2 linked regions of the Sediminitomix flava genome follow. The protein of the gene in region 2 binds, or shares a complex with, the protein of the main gene of each other region. Links are inferred from orthologs where the notes say so. Each region holds a gene or a part of one and is shown on either strand. Other genes may lie near its edges.

Region 1 (5,211 bases), on a different replicon or contig from region 2:
TGAAATCTGAGTTCTACTTATTAATAGTTGCTTCCTGCATTGATCATTGCACAACGGAAACCAATAGTTGAAGTAGCTGAATCTTGCTCCAAGAATCTTCTTGTACCAGGAGCCATCCAGTATGCTACATCATTCCATGATCCACCTTTATAAACACGAATCGAGTTACTCATATAAGAGTAGAAGTTCGCGTAGTCATACTCATATCCCCAGTTTGCATCATCTAAATAACCTGATTTTCTGACAGGGTTTAGATCTGAGAAATCTTTGTATGATAGTGGACGGTAGATATCTTCAACCCACTCATTAACGTTACCAGCCATGTTATAAAGACCGAAATCGTTTGGAGGGTTATCGTAAATCCATGCAGTAATCATAGCAGCATCATTTAGCTCACCACCAATACCTGCATAGTCACCTCTACCTCTTTTGAAGTTAGCCATAAAGTTACCCATTTCTTCACCGTAAGGGTTTCTTAATGTATGACCATCCCAAGGATAGATACGACGCTCAGCGTAGTTTTCATCAAGTTCTTGCAAACCGATCAAAGCTTGTGCTGCATAATCCCACTCAGCTTCTGTAGGAAGTCTAAAGTTAGGAAGTACGATTCCTGACTCTAGAGGAATACGCTCGCCATTTTCAGCTTTTTCTACTTCAGAATCTTCACCGTTTTCAAGAGCTAAGATTTTATTCACGTAGTCAGTTCTCCACTGACAGAATTTTGTTGCTTGCTCCCAAGTCACACCTACTACAGGGTGAAAACGGAAACCAGGATATCTTAAATAATGATCAACATATTGATCATTGAATGCTAGTTCTGCTTGCCATACTGTTGTATCAGGTAAAGCTTCATCATACGCTTGTTGTCCTGAATCCAACTGTAAATAATGTAGATACTCTAACCAGTGAATATTAGCAATCTCAGTTTCATCCATCCAGAAAGACGATACAGAAACAGTTCGCTCAACATTGTCGCCTGTTTTCATGATATCTTCTTCGAATGAACCGAGGATAAGACGTCCACCTTCGATATATCTCATGTTTGGAGCTTCAGGCATTCCTTGGTAATCTCTTACAACAAATTCTCCATCTCCTCCTGAATTATATTCAGCACCAGTAATAGTACTATAAGCTCCTGTGTTGTAACTATCAGGCTTGTATCCACCTCCTACGTTACATGATGTTAACGACACTGCCGCTAATAAAAACAAGGATAGATAAGTAGTAATTTTTTTACCTTGATCCATAATTATTCTATTAAAAAATCTTCTCGATTTCAGTTATAATCGCCCAATATTAAGGATTATTTTAGAATACTGTGGGCTGTTTTAATCAATAATAGTCTTTTCAGCATTCCCAATAATTGTACCCAATTATTCTAACACTGTAAAAAAAACTAAATTTTTCTTTCTCAGAAGAGACCAAAAACCTTTCCAAACTTTACTATTTAGTTTTTTGAAAAGTGCATGAACTCAAATTTAAGGTTTTATTCCAAGAGAATATCAATTTATACCTGATTAATTTCTGCTAGGCAGTTCAGTGCATTTTCAATTGATGGAATATCTGCAATATTCAAAATCAAGCGTTTCTTGGTTTCTTTTAAGCTACACTTTCTTGGGTACTTCTGAACAAAAGCTAAAACCTTACCAAACTCCTCCGATTGATAATAGTGAGCGTGAGTATGCTCCAAAAGATAAACTTTGAGGTTTCCATTTTTCAAAATCAGCTTCTCAAAAGCTAACTTTTCAGCACTCCAACGAAGTCTTACTGTAAGCAATAAATCTTTCACTGCTGTAGGAAGTGGCCCAAATCGATCTTTTAGGGATTGATTGAACTTCTCTAAAGTTTCTTCATTCTTGAGTTTATCTGCTGTAATATACAAATTCAGACGCTCAGAAATATTACTCACATATTCGTCAGGAATCAGAATTTCGAAATCAGTTTCTATACTGCAACTGACCTTGATGGTTTTCTTCGAAATCTCTTTACTGAATAGGTCTTGGAATTCATTTTCTTTCAGTTCATCAACCGCTTCTTCCAATACCTTATTGTACATCTCAAAACCAAGATCTGAAATAAAGCCCGATTGCTCTCCTCCTAATAAGTTACCCGCACCTCGAATATCTAAGTCTCGCATCGCTACTTTGAATCCATCTCCTAAGTCAGAGAATTCTTCCAAAGCACTCAAACGTTTACGAGCATCACCAGTCAAATTGATGGTTGGAGGGGTAAGGAAATAACAATACGCTTTTCTGTTTGAACGCCCGACACGACCACGCATCTGATGCAGATCAGAAAGTCCAAACATATGTGCTTGATTGACTAAAATGGTATTGGCATTCGGAATATCAAGACCAGATTCAATGATATTGGTAGAAACAAGTACATCGTATTCACCTTCTATGAAGCGAAGCATCATTTTTTCCAACTGAGGTCCATCCATCTGTCCGTGAGCATAACACACTTTTGCGTCGGGGACTAGAGAAAGAATGCGGTTTGCAATTTTTTCCAGATCATTGATACGATTATGGACAAAGAAGGCTTGTCCTCCTCTTTTTAACTCAAAACTGATGGCATCACGTAAAACTTCATCTGTAAAAGTATGAATCTCTGTGGTGACAGGTTGACGGTTGGGAGGAGGAGTTGAGATGACTGAAAGATCACGCGCTCCCAATAAAGAGAAATGTAGTGTTCTAGGAATTGGAGTTGCAGTCAATGTCAGTACATCTACATTGATTTTCATCTCCTTGATTTTCTCCTTAGTCTTTACGCCAAACTTTTGTTCTTCGTCTATAACAAGAAGTCCTAAATCTCTAAACTGAACATCTTTACTTGCAATTCGGTGTGTTCCGATCAGAATATCAACTTTTCCTTCTTTCAAATCTTTGAGAACCTCTCTGATTTGTTTAGCAGTTCGGAAACGATTGACATATTCTACTCGACAAGGAAGGTTTTCCATTCGAGCTTTGAAAGTTTTGTAATGTTGAAGTGCCAAGATGGTTGTTGGAACCATTACGGCCACCTGCTTACTATCACAAACGGCTTTGAATGCCGCACGAATCGCAACTTCTGTTTTCCCAAAACCAACATCTCCACAAACAAGTCTGTCCATCGGATAAGGTTGCTCCATATCCGATTTTACTTCCCCCGTAGCTTTGGCTTGATCGGGTGTATCTTCATAGAAAAATGAAGATTCTAATTCCGCTTGTAAATAACTGTCGGGCTGATAGGCATAACCATGCGATTTCACCCTCTTAGCATAGAGCTTGATCAAGTCTGAAGCGATGTCTTTTACTTTCTTCTTGACTTTTTTCTTCTTGTTTTCCCACTCTACGGAGCCTAGTTTACTGATTTTGGGCTCTACGCCATCTTGACCAGAATACTTCGAGATTTTATGAAGTGCATGCAAACTCACATACATCATATCATTGTCTCGGAAGATCAGACGAATTGCTTCCTGCTCTTTATCGTTATGAATTTGCTTTTCCAAACCTGTAAATCGAGCAATTCCGTGATCGGCGTGAACGACATAATCCCCAATTTTCAATTCTCGAAGTTCTTTAAGCGTCATTGCTTTTGACTTCGAATATTTCTTTTTGCCTTTTGCCTTATGAAAACGCTCAAAAATTTGATGATCGGTATAACACAAAAGTGGTGTGTTTACCATTTCAAAACCTTCACGAAGTGAAATATTGATAGACTGAAATCTTAAATCAGGATTGATTTCAGCAAAGATATTTTCAAGTCTTTCAATTTGTTTTGGCAGATCAGAAGTGATGACAATGTCTTTTCCTTCGTGCTTTTTCTCCGTCAATTGATCGCTGAGATAATCAAAATCTTTATTGAATGAAGGTTGAGGATGTAGCTCGAACTTTACTACAGACTTTGTCTCTAATGAGAATTTCTTTCCAAATTCAATACGTGTCAGTTCTTCCGCAAACTTCTCGAAGTTCGCGACTGACTCATACAGTTCTTCGGGATCGTTGATGATCTTCGTATTATTATTTTTGGAAAGAATATCTTGAAACTCTTCAGTAGCTTTTTGGAAGTAGCTGTCAATTGTATCTATAGTGAGTTGATAATCTTTGAACCAAATTTTCGTGTCTTGAGGAATGAATCTTAAGAAAGACTCTCTAATTTCTTGAATCAGCTTCGTTTGAACATCGGGAACGATTGGAGCAACTTCTTTTTCTTCTACAGAAAGTTGAGTAATTGGGTCAAAAGTACGAATACCGTCTACCTCATCTCCGAACAGTTCGATACGGAAAGGCATATCATGTGCATAAGAAAAGACATCAATGATACCTCCACGAACAGCAAATTGCCCTGCCTCATACACAAAGTCTGTTTTCTCAAAATCATATTCAATCAACAACTCTGAGATAAAACTCAAATCTAAGTCTTCACCTTTCTTTACCGTATATGTATTTTCTAGAAGTGAACGTTGGTTTATTACTTTTTCCGTCAGAGCCTCAGGATAAGTAACAATAAGTTCTCCCTCTTCTTTTTTCTGATTTAGGATACTAAGAATTTCAGCACGTTGTAATACATTGGCATTCTCAACCTCCGTAAAACTGTATGGCTTTCGGTACGAAGAAGGCAATAAGTGAATCTCTTGATGAGGCAATAAACTTTGCAGATCGTTCTGAAAATAAACTGCCTCTTCATAATCGTGGAGTACGAACAGGTTGGTTCGCCTGTTTTTCAAATACGCGATTGTAGCCAAGATAGCATCGAAGCTTCCCGCCAAACCTTTTACTTGAATACTCTTTTCTTTCTTTACTTCATGCAGAAACAGTTTAATATCACTATCTGCTTGAAACAGTTTTAAAAAGTCTTTTACTCTTAAGTGTTCTTGGTTATTAAATGTATCTGTACTCACGATCTTTCTATACGGTTCTTAGATTCAACCCAAAGATAAAAGGACTTGTTTATAACGAAATATGGTGTGGCTAATATTTATGTAAGAAATAAGCTTTTAGAAAGTTTCACCAATAGAATCAATTATTCATATTTTACGATACATTATAAAGTTTCTAATACTCAAAAGTATAAATTTATCCTATCCTTGAAAGCAGCCAAGATAATCTATAAGTTATTTTATATGCATCAACCACTAATTATCAGAAAAACTATTTTTTACCTACATGAAAACAATCAATGAAATTACAACCAAGCTTTGAAATTCAAGAAAACATACTCAAAGTAGAG
Region 2 (6,026 bases):
AGCTATGTTACTCTCTAAAAAGTTGCCTGTTCCTTCAACCTCAATTGAACCCGAGCCAGAAATTGCTGCTTTTACATTCTGAGCTATTGTTTTTACACTTACTCTCCCAGAGCCATCCACACCTAAGTCAATATTATCTGAATCCAAAGTCTTTAAAGAATAGATTTTTCCCGAACCAAAAACTTTTAAACGTCTCAAATCTTCTTGAGTCTTGATGTAAAACTGTATGCCTTTATGGTCCTTCACACTTCTACCGAAATCAATTCTCAGAATGTTATCTCTCATTATCAATTCTACGTTATCTATGACATTTTCCTGTCCGACAACTGTGAATTCTGATACCTCCGATTGTTCGATATAAACATCTCCAGCAAGTTTCAGATCAATACCTTCTATTCCCGAAAGCTCATAACTTACTTGGATTGGCTCTCCTTCTCCCTTAATCCCACATGAAGAAAAAGTAAACACACCTAGGATAAACGCGATTGTATATAGTCTCTTAGAAATTCTCATTTTTTAATCTTATTTGTCTCTAAGTAGACTTCAGAAAAAAATACCCCTATTGAAAACTGAAAAAATTTTAAGTTTTTTCTTAAGCACAAAAAAAGAGACCTATTTATGTAGGTCTCTTTCTTATTGTCCTTCTTTCAAACGCTTGAAATACTCGGCTATACGTTGTTCTTCATCTGTTGGATCATGTTTGATCTGAAAATGATTTTCTCTGGTACGTGCGCCTAAAGTTTTAAACTTTTTGTACTTGATCTTATTTTGCGCTTGATCAATCTTTTGATACAATTTCTGGAATTCGAAATCCAATTCTCCTTTATCCATTCTGGGCTAAATTTTTAAGCTCTTCAAATGTTTTTCGTTGTAAACTCTGTTGGATAGCTCTGCGGATATTAACATCTAAACTCTGCCATTTATTCATCCGCATTAGCATCACGAGAATACCTTTATGTTTACGGAAATTTTTGTTTTGGGTAGAGAAAAAAGTGCGTAAAGTCCACGCATCCTTTGACTCATTCATGTCTAATTTACATAGAAAATCATAAAAATTATTCAATTCTAATTCATTAGGCATCTGAATATTATTCGCGTTCGGTCTATGCTGGCTCACAGCTTTTCCCTCATTCACACTTGCACTATACTGGCTCAATGCATCAGAAGAATACTTGTTCTGCCCCAACAAATTATCTAAGGTTTGTTTCTTTACTCGCTGACGCCTTGCTACTTGTTGTGCTCGGGCAGAAGAAATCAATATTTCAAGCTCATAAATCTTTTCCGAAATAGATTTACGAAGTATAATTTCATCTGTTGAAAGACCTAATTCAGTAGCTTCTTCAAGCAAATCTTCCAATTTCTTCTGATCGGGATTAGCTGCTAAAAACTGCTCTTGTTCTTCATGAATTTCTTCCATTTTACCCAACTCGCTTACAATACCTTTCATGTAAACGACCGCAACCTCAACCTCTCCTCCAAACATTCCACAAATCCATTGGAAATGAGATTTGATAGCCTTGCCTCGGTAAGCTCCTTGCAGTTCATTAAAAACTGCAAACCCTTCCATGTAAGCCTTCGCCAACTCTTTGTGTTTGGTTATGATTGTATGATAAAATTGCTCGAAATCCATTTCAGTAATAACAGACTTTTCCCTCAAATGCTAAAGCTCATTGAAATAGCTTAACAGTTTTCCTTTACTTCAGTTCTTCTCTCAAGAATTTCGCCGTGTGACTTTTCTTATTTTTAGCTACTTTTTCTGGAGTTCCTGTAGTCAAGATTTGTCCTCCGCCACTTCCACCTTCAGGACCAAGGTCAATGATATGATCGGCTACTTTTATGACATCCAAATTATGCTCAATAATCAAGACTGTATTTCCTTTGTCTACGAGCTTATTTAATACATCTAGCAAATGCTGAATATCTTGGAAGTGTAGTCCCGTCGTTGGCTCATCAAGAATATAGAAGGTATTTCCTGTATCTTTTTTAGAAAGTTCTGTCGCCAATTTCACACGTTGCGCTTCTCCACCCGAAAGCGTTGTGGCATGCTGACCGAGAGTTACGTAGCCTAGCCCCACATCATTTAGAGCTTTTACTTTACGTAAGATTTTAGGCTGATTCTCGAAGAATTCGACTGACTGCTCAACAGTCATATCCAATACATCTGAAATAGACTTCCCTTTGAAACGAACTTCTAATGTCTCACGGTTGTAGCGTTTTCCTTTACAAGCTTCGCATTCCACGTATACATCAGGAAGAAAATCCATTTCAATGAGCTTCTTTCCTCCACCTTGACATTCTTCGCAACGTCCACCTTTCACATTAAAGGAGAAACGTCCTGGTTTATATCCTCTGATTTTTGATTCTGGAAGACTTGAGAATATTGCACGAATGTCTGTAAACATCCCTGTATAAGTTGCAGGGTTTGAACGAGGTGTTCTACCAATCGGTCTTTGATCTATCTCAATGACCTTATCTAAATGTTCTAAGCCTTCAATAGACTTATAACTCATTGGCATTTTCTTCGAACGATAGAAGTGTTGATTCAGAATTGGGTAAAGCGTATCATGAATCAAGGTAGATTTTCCACTTCCCGAAACTCCCGATACGCAAATCATTTTCCCAAGCGGGAATTCTACACTGACATTTTTAAGATTATTTCCTGAAGCTCCTTTCAGAACTAATTTATGTCCATTCCCTTCTCTACGTTCTTTAGGAACAGCTATTTCCTTGACTCCATTTAAGAATTGTGCTGTCATGGAGTTTTGTGCAATGAACTTGGCAGGATTACCTTCAGCAACTACTTTTCCACCGTGAATACCAGCCCCTGGACCAATATCTAAAATGTGATCCGACTCAAGCATCATATCTTTATCATGCTCTACAACAACGACAGTGTTCCCTAAATCACGAAGGTCTTGAAGAGAACTGATCAGTTTCACATTATCTCTTTGGTGTAGCCCGATACTTGGCTCATCCAAAATATAAAGCACACCTACGAGCTGTGTACCAATCTGAGTAGCCAAACGAATACGCTGCGCTTCCCCACCCGAAAGAGTTTTTAGTGGTCTATTCAAATTTAAATATCCTAAACCAACGTTGAGTAGAAACCCTAATCGCTTTCTAATTTCTTTTAGAATCTCAGTAGCAATTGCATTTTGCCTTTCAGTCAGACGGTCTTCTAAGCCTTCAAACCACTGCCCTAGAGACTCCAAGTCCATTTCTGAGAGCTCTGCAATATTCTTATCTGCAATTTTAAAATGTAGAGATTCTTTCTTTAATCTCCCTCCATTACAGCTCGGACAAGTACTGATTACCGTAAACTCTTCAGCCCACTCACGTACTTTGTCAGAACCACTTTCTATATGCTTTCTGAGGTAATTAATTACCCCTTCAAATTTCGTATTCCATTCCGTTCCCGGATATTTCACCGATGCCAAGAACAATTCTTCATCAGAACCATACAGAAGTTGTTGCATTACTTCTTCAGGTAAATCTTTGATCGGTGTTGAAATATTGAATTTATAATGCTTCAATAGGGCATCAATCTTCTTGAAAATCCAAACATCTCTGTATTCTCCTAGCGGAGCAAGTGCTCCTCTACTAATGCTCAACTCTGGGTCTGGAATAATAGACTCTCTTGAGAATTCTTCTATTTGTCCTAAACCATTACATTCTGGACAAGCACCATACGGAGAGTTGAAAGAGAACATATTTGGCGCAGGCTCATCATATGAAATTCCTGACACAGGGTCCATCAAGAATTTTGAGAAATGTTGAACTTGCTTTTCTTCGGGAAGATCGGGGAAGTAGGCCATCATAATTCCTTTGGCTTGAACCATAGCCGTTTTGATGGATTGTACAATGCGGAATCTATCTTCCTCTTTTACGACAACTCTATCGATAACAATTTCTACATCATGTGTCTTGTATCGGTCAAGTTGCATTTTTGGAGCTATCTCTACAATTTCTCCATCTACACGAACCTTATTGTAACCTTGCTTTCTGATCTGAACAAATAGCTCACGGTAATGACCTTTACGACCTTTGACCACTGGAGCCAAAATCACCATTTTTTGATTAACAAACTTATCAAAGATCACTTCAATGATTTGATCTTCTGTTTGTTTGATCATCTCTTCACCAGAAATATAGGAATAAGCAATACCTGCACGTGCAAAAAGCAAACGCAAGAAATCATATACTTCAGTAGTTGTACCTACCGTAGAACGTGGGTTACGTGATGTTGTCTTCTGTTCGATAGAAATCACAGGACTCAAACCTTCAATTTTATCTACATCAGGACGTTCCATATTCCCGATAAATGAACGAGCGTAGGCAGAAAAACTCTCCATATAACGGCGTTGTCCTTCTGCATAAATCGTATCAAAAGCCAATGAAGATTTACCACTTCCACTGATTCCTGTTACAACCACAAGTTTATTTCTAGGAAAACTGACACTGATGTTTTTGAGGTTATTCTCTCTCGCCCCGTAGATCGCGATTTCCTCTTCTTGAAGATTTTTCTTGTCCGCTTTTTTCACGATTACCCGATTTATTTGTTGGTTCAACGGTAAAGGTAAGGATTTGTCTTGAATCTATTATAAAACAAACTACCCTTACCGTTAAGTAAACAACAGTAAGGGTAGATTGATTGGTATAAACTTTTTAAAGCTTAATTTCCAGAAAGGATTTTATTGTAACGTTCAGTATCATTCAATACATTGATTGCCTCTGTTAGGTCATCATCATAGTCAAATGAAGCTTCAATTTCTCCTCTCTGCAAGTAATATCTTTTCGCAATTTCTGTTTCTAAAATTGCTTTAATTTCATCTTTGAATTTGTACAAATCAGATGCTTTATCAGAAGATATTTTTTTAGAAAGTGCATCTATTTGCTCTTTGATTCCATCGTAATAACGATCTTCTTTAGCTGCATCTTCTAAACTGATAAGTGCATTTTCTACTTGGGTTTCGTAGTTGTAATCTTTTTCTTTTAACCACTCTACAAAGTCCTCGTACTCTTCATCTGTCAACTTAAACTCCTTTGCATCAGGAATTGTCTTTGTATTGAAATGAAAAACAGTAGCATAATCGAAGATGTGTCCTTTGAGTACCAATGCTCTAGTAATTTGAGCTGGCATTCTCATGTCTACAGTAATGTCTGGAGCTACTCCACCACCATCATACACTGTTCTGCCATTTGCAGTTTCAAAAGCAACTCTCAATGAATCTGGAACTTTGTTCGCATGCCCCTCTCCATCTCTGTGCGCATAGTCAATCGCTTGAATACATCTTCCGCTAGGAATATAATATTTGGCTACAGTAACTTTTAGTTTTGAGTTATATTCTAGGTCACGAGTAGCTTGTACCAAACCTTTTCCAAAAGAACGTTGGCCAACCAAGACCCCTCTGTCATAATCTTGAATCACTCCAGAAACAATTTCTGCTGCCGAAGCACTATTTCCATTGATCAGAACTGCTACAGGTATATCTACATCAATTGGACGATTATTACCTTTATGCGTTTTATTCCACTCTGTTCTTTTACCTTTCATCGTTACGATATCCGAACCTTTAGGTAAAAACATATTGGAAATATTCACAGCCTCTTGTAAAAGTCCTCCTGGGTTCCCACGTAAGTCGATAATGATTTTTTCAGCTCCTTGACTTTTCAAATCCTTCAAGGCTTCACCAACTTCTTTACTTGCTGTACGCGTAAAATCTGTTAACTGAATTAATCCGATATCATTATTAACCATACCGTAGTATGGTACATTTTTAAGCTGAATGTTTTCACGTACAAGGTCTACATTGAAAGGTTCATCAACCCCAAAACGTTTGATATTTAGAGTCACTTTTGACTTCGCTTGTCCTTTTAAAAATTTGCTTATCTCTTGTGTGTTGTTCTCATCTACAGTACGACCATCAACAGCCAAGATTTCATCTCCAATCTGAAGACCAGCCTTGTGCGCTGGATATCCTTCATTTGGCATCAACACTGTTACTTTTCCATTATGAGCACCAACA

What was found. The genes of interacting proteins can lie anywhere in the genome.
Region 1: the proteins of uvrA (region 2) and mfd are in contact, whole or in part, in a crystal structure (PDB 4DFC), measured with the Escherichia coli proteins. The link is inferred for Sediminitomix flava from one-to-one orthologs.

What each region holds. Positions count from the first base shown.
Region 1 is NZ_QGDO01000006.1:225,493-230,703, reverse strand. Bases 1,308-5,206 are described here. They hold mfd (transcription-repair coupling factor), read right to left. Parts: upstream 4,883-5,206; coding sequence 1,508-4,882; downstream 1,308-1,507. Other genes in these bases: BC781_RS20000 (hypothetical protein), read left to right, coding at 5,161-5,206. Also shown: gliding motility lipoprotein GldJ, read right to left, coding at 21-1,247; more of BC781_RS20000, read left to right, coding at 5,207-5,211. UniProt on the Escherichia coli protein: Couples transcription and DNA repair by recognizing RNA polymerase (RNAP) stalled at DNA lesions. Mediates ATP-dependent release of RNAP and its truncated transcript from the DNA, and recruitment of nucleotide excision repair machinery to the damaged site.
Region 2 is NZ_QGDO01000011.1:18,476-24,501, forward strand. Bases 1,495-4,914 are described here. They hold uvrA (excinuclease ABC subunit UvrA), read right to left. Parts: upstream 4,542-4,914; coding sequence 1,695-4,541; downstream 1,495-1,694. Other genes in these bases: BC781_RS24160 (hypothetical protein), read right to left, coding at 1,495-1,630; BC781_RS24170 (S41 family peptidase), read right to left, coding at 4,673-4,914. Outside these bases: BC781_RS24150 (head GIN domain-containing protein), read right to left, coding at 1-513; BC781_RS24155 (hypothetical protein), read right to left, coding at 634-831; more of BC781_RS24160, read right to left, coding at 824-1,494; more of BC781_RS24170, read right to left, coding at 4,915-6,026. UniProt on the Escherichia coli protein: The UvrABC repair system catalyzes the recognition and processing of DNA lesions. UvrA is an ATPase and a DNA-binding protein. A damage recognition complex composed of 2 UvrA and 2 UvrB subunits scans DNA for abnormalities.